One region of the Rhodopseudomonas sp. P1 genome, then DNA from elsewhere that is predicted to be linked to it. Evidence: predicted binding sites of a transcription regulator. Region 1 holds the regulator's gene; the other holds the start of a gene.
The links. The regulator LexA, encoded in region 1, represses DNA repair genes until DNA is damaged. The targets are predictions, from matches to a motif close to TGTTCNNNNTGTGTTCNG.
Positions count from the first base shown of each region.

Region 2: the regulator LexA is predicted to act here: its motif matches at 2,056-2,073, upstream of ruvC (crossover junction endodeoxyribonuclease RuvC).

Region 1 is NZ_CP088006.1:3,144,207-3,148,618, reverse strand. It holds gene LRC39_RS14640 (ComEC/Rec2 family competence protein) at 1-1,327, shown strand, start outside; gene lexA (transcriptional repressor LexA) at 1,387-2,097, opposite strand; gene LRC39_RS14630 (molybdopterin molybdotransferase MoeA) at 2,274-3,485, opposite strand; gene LRC39_RS14625 (hypothetical protein) at 3,684-4,013, shown strand; gene arr (NAD(+)--rifampin ADP-ribosyltransferase) at 4,065-4,412, opposite strand, start outside.
Region 2 is NZ_CP088006.1:1,244,048-1,248,459, reverse strand. It holds partial or broken gene ruvB (Holliday junction branch migration DNA helicase RuvB) at 1-13, opposite strand, end outside; gene LRC39_RS05860 (cytidine deaminase) at 185-610, opposite strand; gene ruvA (Holliday junction branch migration protein RuvA) at 607-1,224, opposite strand; gene ruvC (crossover junction endodeoxyribonuclease RuvC) at 1,505-2,029, opposite strand; gene LRC39_RS05845 (hypothetical protein) at 2,226-2,531, shown strand; gene LRC39_RS05840 (YebC/PmpR family DNA-binding transcriptional regulator) at 2,577-3,323, opposite strand; gene LRC39_RS05835 (methyl-accepting chemotaxis protein) at 3,520-4,412, shown strand, end outside.

The DNA.
Region 1 (4,412 bases):
GCTGGCGCTGATCCCGCGGCTGACCGTGACGTTTCCGATCAAGAAGGTCGCGGCCGCGGTCGCGCTGATGGCGGCCGCGTTCTATCTGGCGCTGTCGGGCGCGGAAGTCGCGACCCAGCGCAGCTTTCTGATGACCGCGGTGGTGCTGATCGCCGTGATGGTCGACCGCCGCGCAATCACGTTCCGGACGCTGGCGCTGGCCGCACTGGTCGTGCTGCTGATCGCGCCGGAAGCGTTGGTGCATCCGAGCTTCCAGATGTCGTTCGCGGCCACACTCGGCCTGGTCGCGCTGGTACAGATCGGCATGCCGGCGCTGTTCGCGCAGGCCGATAGTTCGACTGCTGCGCGGGTGGCGCTGTGGGGCGGGCGGGAGATTGCGCTGCTTGCGCTGGCCTCGCTGGTCGCCGGCTTCGCGACGATGCCGTACGCGGCCTATCACTTCCACCGCATCACGCCCTATGGCGTGCTCAGCAATCTGGCGGCCATGCCGGTGGTGTCGGCGATCGTGATGCCGGCGGGGCTGCTCGGGCTCGCGGCGATGCCGTTCGGGCTCGATGCGCCGTTCTGGCGGATCATGGAACTCGGGATCGACTGGATGATCCTGGTCGCCCAATGGGTGGCGTCGCTGCCCGGCGCGGTCGGCCGCGTGACCGCGTTCGGTAGCGGCCCCTTGCTCGTCGCCTCGCTCGGTATCGTGATGCTCGGTCTGCTGCGCTCGCCGCTGCGCTGGGGCGGGGCGTTCGGCGTTGGCGTCGCCATCGCCTGGGCGGCGCTGACGCCGCAGCCGGAGGTACTGATTGCCGGCGACGGCAGGCAGGTCGCGGTGCGCGGCGCCGACGGCCGGCTGCACCTGATGCAAAGCGGCGCGGATACCTTTCGGCTGAAGGAGTGGCTCGCCGCCGATGCCGATTCCCGCGCCCCGGATGCAGCGTCGCTGCGCGCCGGCGTCTCCTGCGATCCGGACGGCTGTGTCACGCCGCTCGCCGACGGACGGCTGGTGGCACTGTCGCTCCGGCCCGACGGGCTCGCCGACGATTGCGCCCGTGCGGTGCTGATCGTCACCGCCGGCCAGCCGCCGCCGGATTGTGCCGCACGGGTGATCGGCCGGGACGAATTGCAGGCGAATGGCGCGCTGGCGCTGCGGCGGAGCGGAAATGATCCAGGGCTGTTCGTGGCGGAGGCCGCCCGACCTCGCGGCCAGAGCCGGCCCTGGGCTCCAGCGGCCGCGGCGGCGACGGACGCGGCTATCTCGACCGAACCTTCAAGCCGTCGCCGTGCGCCGATCGACGCCACGCCGGCGCCGCAGGACCAGGTGGGCGACGAGTAGGACGCAAAGGTCCGCACGCCGACGGCAGAGCGGGCGATCAGCTCTGCCCGCTGCGCGCCTCAATACTTGCGGTACAGCCCAATCAGCTTGCCCTGGATGCGGACGCGGTTCGGCGGCAGGATCCGTACCTCATAGGCGGCGTTGGCCGGCTCCAGCGCGATCGAGGCGCCGCGGCGGCGGAAGCGCTTCAGCGTGGCTTCCTCTTCGTCGATCAGCGCCACCACGATGTCGCCGGTGTCGGCGATGTCGTTCTTCTGGATCAGCGCCATGTCGCCATCGAGGATGCCGGCTTCGACCATCGAGTCGCCGCGCACTTCCAGCGCGTAGTGTTCGCCGCTGCCGAGCATGTCGGCCGGCACGCTGATAGTGTGGCTGCGGCTTTGCAAGGCTTCGATCGGCGTACCGGCCGCAATCCGGCCCATCACCGGCACCGCGACGCTGCCGCGATCGTGGTCATCCTCGGCCGGCGCCGGGCTCGGCGGCCGCACCTTGCCGAGATTGCCTTCGATCACGCTCGGGGTGAAACCGCGCCGGCTGTTGCCGGGCATCCCGCCGGTGTCGGGCAGCTTGATGACTTCGATCGCGCGGGCGCGGTTGGGCAGCCGCCGGATGAAGCCGCGCTCTTCCAGCGCAGTGATCAGGCGATGAATGCCGGACTTCGAACGGAGGTCGAGCGCATCCTTCATCTCGTCGAAGGACGGCGGCACGCCGGCCTCCTTCAGTCGCTCGTTGATGAATTTCAACAGCTCAAACTGCTTGCGGGTCAGCATCGGCAAATCCCCAGTCGGCGATGATGTGCCGGTTCGAGGTGCGTTTCGGTTCGGGCCACGAGCCCTTGTGAGAGCGTCATCGTCGCCGAATCTCGAAAACAAATCATGAACGGACACTATCTGTTCGGGGTGTGTTCCGCAACCTCTTAATCGAAATCTAGGATTTTCACGGGTCGCTATAGCGGGAGCTTAAGGATGACGCAGGGTGAACCGGCCGGTGCCGCCGGCGCGAAAGCCGGGCGCACGATCAGCGCTTCCGCGGTCGCCAGCCGTGCCAGCAGCGACGAATCCTGGCTGTCGACCGGAGTGGCGATCTGCCGTCCGGTTTGGTCGCGTGACAGCGTGGCGCGCAGATAGTCTTCGCGCTGATCGTTGCCGGGAAGGTCCGCGCCGAGCAGCGCCGGCTCGCGGACATGCCTTGGCTTGCTCATGCCGCACAGCGCGCGGATCAGCGGCACCATGAACAGCACCGCGCAGACGTAGGACGACACCGGATTGCCGGGCAGGCCGATCACCCGCATCGGGCCGAGATGACCGTGCATCATCGGCTTGCCCGGGCGCATCGCGATCTTCCAGAACGCGATCGTGGTGCCTTCGGCTTCCAGCGCGCCCTTGACCAGATCATGGTCGCCGGCCGATGCGCCGCCGGTGGTGACGAGCAGATCGACGCCGAAATCGCGCGCCTGCCGGATCGCGGCCTGGGTCGCTTCCAGCGTGTCGGCGGCGATGCCGAGGTCGATCACGTCGGCGCCCTCGGCGTGCGCCAGCGCACGTAGCGCGTAGCCGTTGGAATAGACGATCTGGCCGGGGGCGGGTGTCGTGCCCGGCATCACCAGCTCATCGCCGGTGGCGAGCATCGCCAGCCGCGGGCGGCGATGCACCGGCAGCGCCGCGTGGTTCATGCCGGCCGCAAGCGCGAGGTCGCGGTCGCTGAGCCGGTGGCCCTGGCGCAGCAGAACCTGGCTCTCCTTGAAATCGATTCCGGCCGGGCGGATGTGACGGCCGGATTTGACCGCTTCGTTGACGGTGACGCGGTCGCCGTCGCGCACGGTGTCTTCCTGGATCACCACGGCGTCCGAACCGTCCGGCACCACGCCGCCGGTGAAGATGCGCAGCGCCTCGCCTGGGCCGATGCCGATCGTCGAGGGGCGGCCGGCCGCGATCTCCCCGATCACCCGGAGCGTTGCAGGTGTCGCCGCCACGTCCGCAGCGCGCACCGCGTAGCCGTCCATTGCCGACATCGCCTGGGGCGGCTGGGTCCGCAGCGCTGCGAGATCGCGCGCCAGCACGCGGCGGTGAGCGTCCTCGATCGCGACCAGCTCGGTGTCGAGCCCGTGCGCACCAGCCAGTACCGCGGCCAGCGCGTCGTCGACCGGCATCAGAGCCATCGGGCTTCTCCCTCGCAGGCGAGTTGAAATCGAACCGTCACGATCCGGCTTTAGGTGGCGCGCGGCGCCCGCGCAAGATGCGCTCGGAGTCTACGGCGAGCGCGGCGTCCCGCCGCGTCGGCCTAAATCATTATTGTCGAACCGTCGTCTTCGCCTGTACGACCGGTTCCAGGCATCGAGCGGACGTGGAGCGCGCAGATGGAAGATTTCCCGAAATGGTTCCTGCGGATCATGGTCGTGGTCGGCATCATCGCGTTCGGCTCGGTGTATTGGATGCGCCACGACTGGAGCAAAGGCTGGGCGCCGTCGTTTAACGCCGGCGACTACGGCCCGCCGTCCGCATCCGCGCCTGAGCCTGCAGCGGCCCCTGCAGCCGCGCCGGCCGCAGCTTCGAGCGAAGCCGCGCGGCCTGCGGCAGCGCCGAGCGCGCAGCCGAGCCGTGCGTCCACGCCGTGCCAGCCGATCGGCCGCACCGCGAAGGGCGAGCTGGTGTACTCGATGGATTGCCGGGCGCTGCCGGCGCAGTAACGGACGGTCGCGGCGTTGCGCGCGAGCGCACGCCGCCGTGCTTCTGAAGCGCTAATCGATGATCTCGGCGCCTTCGGCGCTGAGGCGGGCGAGACCGTCCTTCATCTGCTGCACGCGCTCCGGCGGGTGGCCCTGCCATTTGGTCACTTCGGCGACGATGCGCAGCGGATGTTTCGAGCGATAGGACAGCGTCGGGTTGCCGGGAAACTTCTTGTCGGTGAGATTGGGGTCGTCTTCGAACGGGCCGGTCGGCTCGACCACATAGATCCGCTGCGGCGCATCGCCGGCGGCGAGCTCGGCGCCCCAGATCGCAGCGTCCAGCGTGCCGGAGAAATACACCCAGGACAGCGGCGCTACGGTGGTGAAGTTGGACTGGTAGCCGACCACGATCAGCTCGCC
Region 2 (4,412 bases), 1.9 Mb from region 1:
AAGGTTCAGTCATGGGGGAAGTGTACCATGCCGCCGAACACTGAGCGCTCCCCTCCCCCTTGCGGGGAGGGGTCGGGGGTGGGGGTCCACGAGCACTGTGCCCGCGTCGCCCTCACCCCAGCCCTCTCCCGCAGGCGGGAGAGGGAGTGCGCTGTGCCGGGAGCGATCTCATCGGGCAACACACTCACAACACCCGCTCCCGGCTGTATTTGTTCGGCAGCAGATCGCTGATCCCGACCGCTTCGACACCATCCGGCCCAGGCACCAGCACACGGGCGTTGCGGTCGTAGTCCCAGATCAGTTCACGGCAGGCGCCGCAGGGCGAGACGACGCGGACTTCGCGGTCGGCCTCGTGCGGCTTGGGATGACGGACCGCCACGATGGTGTCGATCCCGGCCTCCCCAAGCTCGGTGATCACTTGGCCGAGCGCGACCGCTTCGGCGCACACCGCCATCCGGCCGAGATACGCATCGAGATTGACCGCCACATAACGCTTGCCGGTACGGGTCAGCAGCGCGGCACCGACCTCCTGCCAATCATTGCGATAGCGCTTGGTGATCGCCGCAATCGCGGCATCGATCAGCGCGCGGTCGGCGTCGGTGATACTCACTTCGACAGCTCCTTCAGGCCGAGCTTGATTAGCTGCGCCGTCTCGGCATCCTCACCGGCCGTGCGGGACGCTGCGGCAACGGCGGCCGCCGCCTGCGGCTGGCCGTAGCCGAGATTGACCAGCGCCGAGATCGCATCGGCCACTGCGCGCGGCGCGCGATTGTCGTCGATCGCGCCGGAAAGTTTCACCACCGCCGGATCGACCGCCCCGAGCGCCGGCACCTTGTCCTTCAGCTCAGTGACGATGCGCTCGGCGACCTTCGGCCCGACGCCAGGCGTGCGCGCCACCGCGGCCTTGTCGCGCAGCGCAATCGCGTTGGCGAGATCGTTCGGCGGCAACGTCGACAGCACCGCCAGCGCCACCTTGGCGCCGACGCTCTGCACGGTCTGCAGCAGGCGAAACCACTCGCGCTCGTGATCGGTGCGGAAGCCGAACAGCTTGATCTGGTCTTCGCGCACATAGGTTTCGATCGACAGCGTCGCCGCCTCGCCGGGCGACGGCAGCGCCTGCAAGGTGCGGCTGGCGCAGTGCACCTGATAGCCAACGCCCTGCACGTCGAGGATCACGTAATCCTCGCCGTAGCTGTCGATGATGCCCTTGAGCTTGCCGATCATGTTGCGGCTCCAAGGCGAGGCGCCTCTTCTCCCCTCTCCCTTGCGGGGAGGGGTCGGGGGTGGGGGACCACGGGCACGGTGCTCGCGTCGCCCTCACCCCAGCCCTCTCCCGCAAGCGGGAGAGGGAGCGCGCTGTTCTCTTCCCCCCTCCCCCCTGCGGGGAGGGGTCGGGGGTGGGGGTCACCGAGCACTGTGCCGGCGTCGCCCTCACCCCAACCCTCTCCCGCAAGCGGGAGAGGGGGCGCGTCGCGCAAGGGAAGAGGCATCGCTCCAAACATCCTCACGCCCCCACCGCCTTCAGCCGCTGCGCGGCGCCGCGGTGGTGGGCGTGGGTGATGGCGATCGCCAGCGCATCGGCGGCGTCGGCACTTTTCGGATCGGCTTTGGGCAGCAGGATCTTCAGCATCATCTGGATCTGGGTCTTGTCGGCATGGCCAGCGCCGACCACCGTCTTCTTCACGAGATTGGGCGCGTATTCGGCGACCAGGAGGCCGCGCATCGCCGGCACCAGCATCGCGACACCGCGCGCTTGGCCGAGCTTCAGTGTCGCGGCGCCGTCCTTGTTGACGAACGTCTGCTCGACCGCCGCTTCAGCCGGCGCATGCTCGGCCAGCACTTTTGTCAGCCCGTCATGGATCGCCAGCAGCCGCTCGGCCAGCGGCAACGTATCACGCGGCTCCACCGTGCCGCACGCGACATAGACCAGCCGATTGCCCTCGCTCTCGACCACGCCCCAGCCGGTGCGGCGAAGGCCGGGGTCGATGCCAAGGATACGGATCGGGCTACGAATCGACGCTGGGGTCATGCGCATGTGATAGCGCCGAAAAGCTTAAGAACAAAATAGCAACGGCGCGCTGTGCGGAGCCTTCCCCAGCGCCGCATCGAGAGTCCCGGCAAACGCGACGCTCCTCGTGCAAACCCGAGGTGAGCAGATTGTGTTTTACAACCTAAAGTTGTGATGATTGCATAGCGCTATCGGAGATAGCCGATAGGAGATCATCATGAGCCGAGTTATCACTCACGGTCAGGTTAAACGGGTTTCGGAAACTGACGCCTTTGCAGTGCCGGTGGAGAGCCTGACGTTTCCCACCCTCCAGCCAATCGGCCCTTTGCCGCCGGCTGGAACAACGGGCGTTCTCATCACCCAACGCGTGCCGAACACGCCTTACACGCCGGCTCCGCCGCCGCCACCACCGGTGCCGGCGAACCAGACCATCATCTACGAGGACGGAAACAACAACAACACCATCTACATGCGAGTGGTGTCGGTGGTCGGGCCTGCGAAGTACAACATCGCGGTGCTTTAAAGCGACACGTCGTGGATGCGCGGCCGAGCGGCCGCGCAGTCCTGATCAGCCGGCCATCTTCGCCATCAGGGCGTCGGAGACTTCGAAGTTGGCGTAGACGTTCTGAACGTCGTCGTGGTCGTTCAGAGCGTCCATCAGCTTGAACAGCTTCTCGCCGGTCTCGTCATCGACCGCGACCGTGTTTTGCGGCTTCCAGATCACCGCCGCCTTGCGGGCCTCGCCGAACTTGGCTTCGAGCGCCTTGGCGACATCACGGAAGGTTTCCTGCGAGGCATAGACCTCGTGGCCGGCCTCCGACGACACCACGTCGTCAGCGCCGGCTTCGATCGCGGCATCGAGCATATCGTCGGCCGAGGCCTTGTCGGCGTCGTATTCGACGATGCCGACGCGGTCGAACATGAACGACACCGAGCCGGTTTCGCCGAGGTTGCCGCCCGACTTGGTGAAGAACGAGCGGATGTCCGACGCGGCACGATTGCGGTTGTCGGTCAGCGCTTCGACGATCACCGCGACGCCGCCGGGGCCGTAGCCCTCGTAGCGGATCTCATCATAGTTCTCGCTGTCGCCGCCGATCGCCTTCTTGATCGCGCGCTCGATATTGTCCTTCGGCATGTTTTCCGCACGCGCCGCCAGCACCGCGGCCCGCAGCCGCGGGTTCATCGCCGGGTCGGGGGTGCCGAGCTTGGCGGCGACGGTGATTTCGCGGGCGAGCTTGCTGAACAGCTTGGACCGCTGTGCGTCCTGGCGGCCCTTGCGGTGCATAATGTTCTTGAATTGCGAATGTCCGGCCATGCGCTCTCTCTCGCGGGTCGATCCGTTGGAATTTCGGGCTGCGGCGCGGCGTTATAAGCGGCGCATCCGCCAAAATCAAAGACTTGCCGCCGCCATCCGGCGCGAAACCCGTAATTCCACTGAAAGAAAATTTAACCGTAACTTCACGGGGTACCGCGAGAGTAGCAGGCCATCTTCTAGTTTTGCGGGAGGAACCATGGCGTTCGGCCTATTTCGCAAGCGGTCGCCGGAGACGGCGGCCCTGAACGTCGTGGCGGGTCCATCTCCGTCGGCACCCGAACCGACCGTCGCGGAGACCGATTCCGCCCGTGAAATCCTCGAATTGCTGGAGCTGGAACTCGGTTCGCTGATTCGGCAGCTCGAACGCGCCGCCCATTCCGTGACCACCGGCGTGCAATCGACCACCTCGACGCTGCACACCATCCGCGAGCGGACCGACGCCCTCACCGGCCGCAGCAGTGCGGCCCAGGCGACCGCCAGTTCGTTCTCCGAGGCCGCCGACAAATTCACCCATTCGGCCCACGGCATCGGCGCCCAGGTCCGCCAGGCCTCGCAGCTCGCCGACGACGCCAGCGCGGCCGCCAATGAGGCCACGGCCAATGTCGAGCGGCTGCGCGATTCGTCAGCCGCGATCGGCAACGTGGTCAATCTGATCTCCCAGATCGCCCGCCAAACCACGCTGCTGGCATTGAACTCGACCATCGAGGCGGCGCGCGCGGGCGCGGCCGGCCGCGGTTTCGCCGTGGTGGCGACCGAGGTGAAGGCGCTGGCGGTGCAGACCCAGGAGGCGACCGAGGAGATCAAGCGCAAGATCGACGCGTTGCAGCGGGATGCCTCCAGTTCGGCCGATGCCGTCCATCGCATCACCAGCGCGATCGCGGCGATCCGGCCGGTGTTCGACACCGTCAACGGCGCGGTGGCCGAACAGAACGCCACCACCGGCGACATCGCCGGCAACGCCACCTCGGCCTCGACTTTCATCGCCTCGGTCGGCGACAGCGCCGCGGAAATCGACAGCGCCACCCGCGAAGCCGAGCAGCACGGCGACGAGGTCGCACGCGCCGGCCAAAACGTCACCAACTTCGCCGA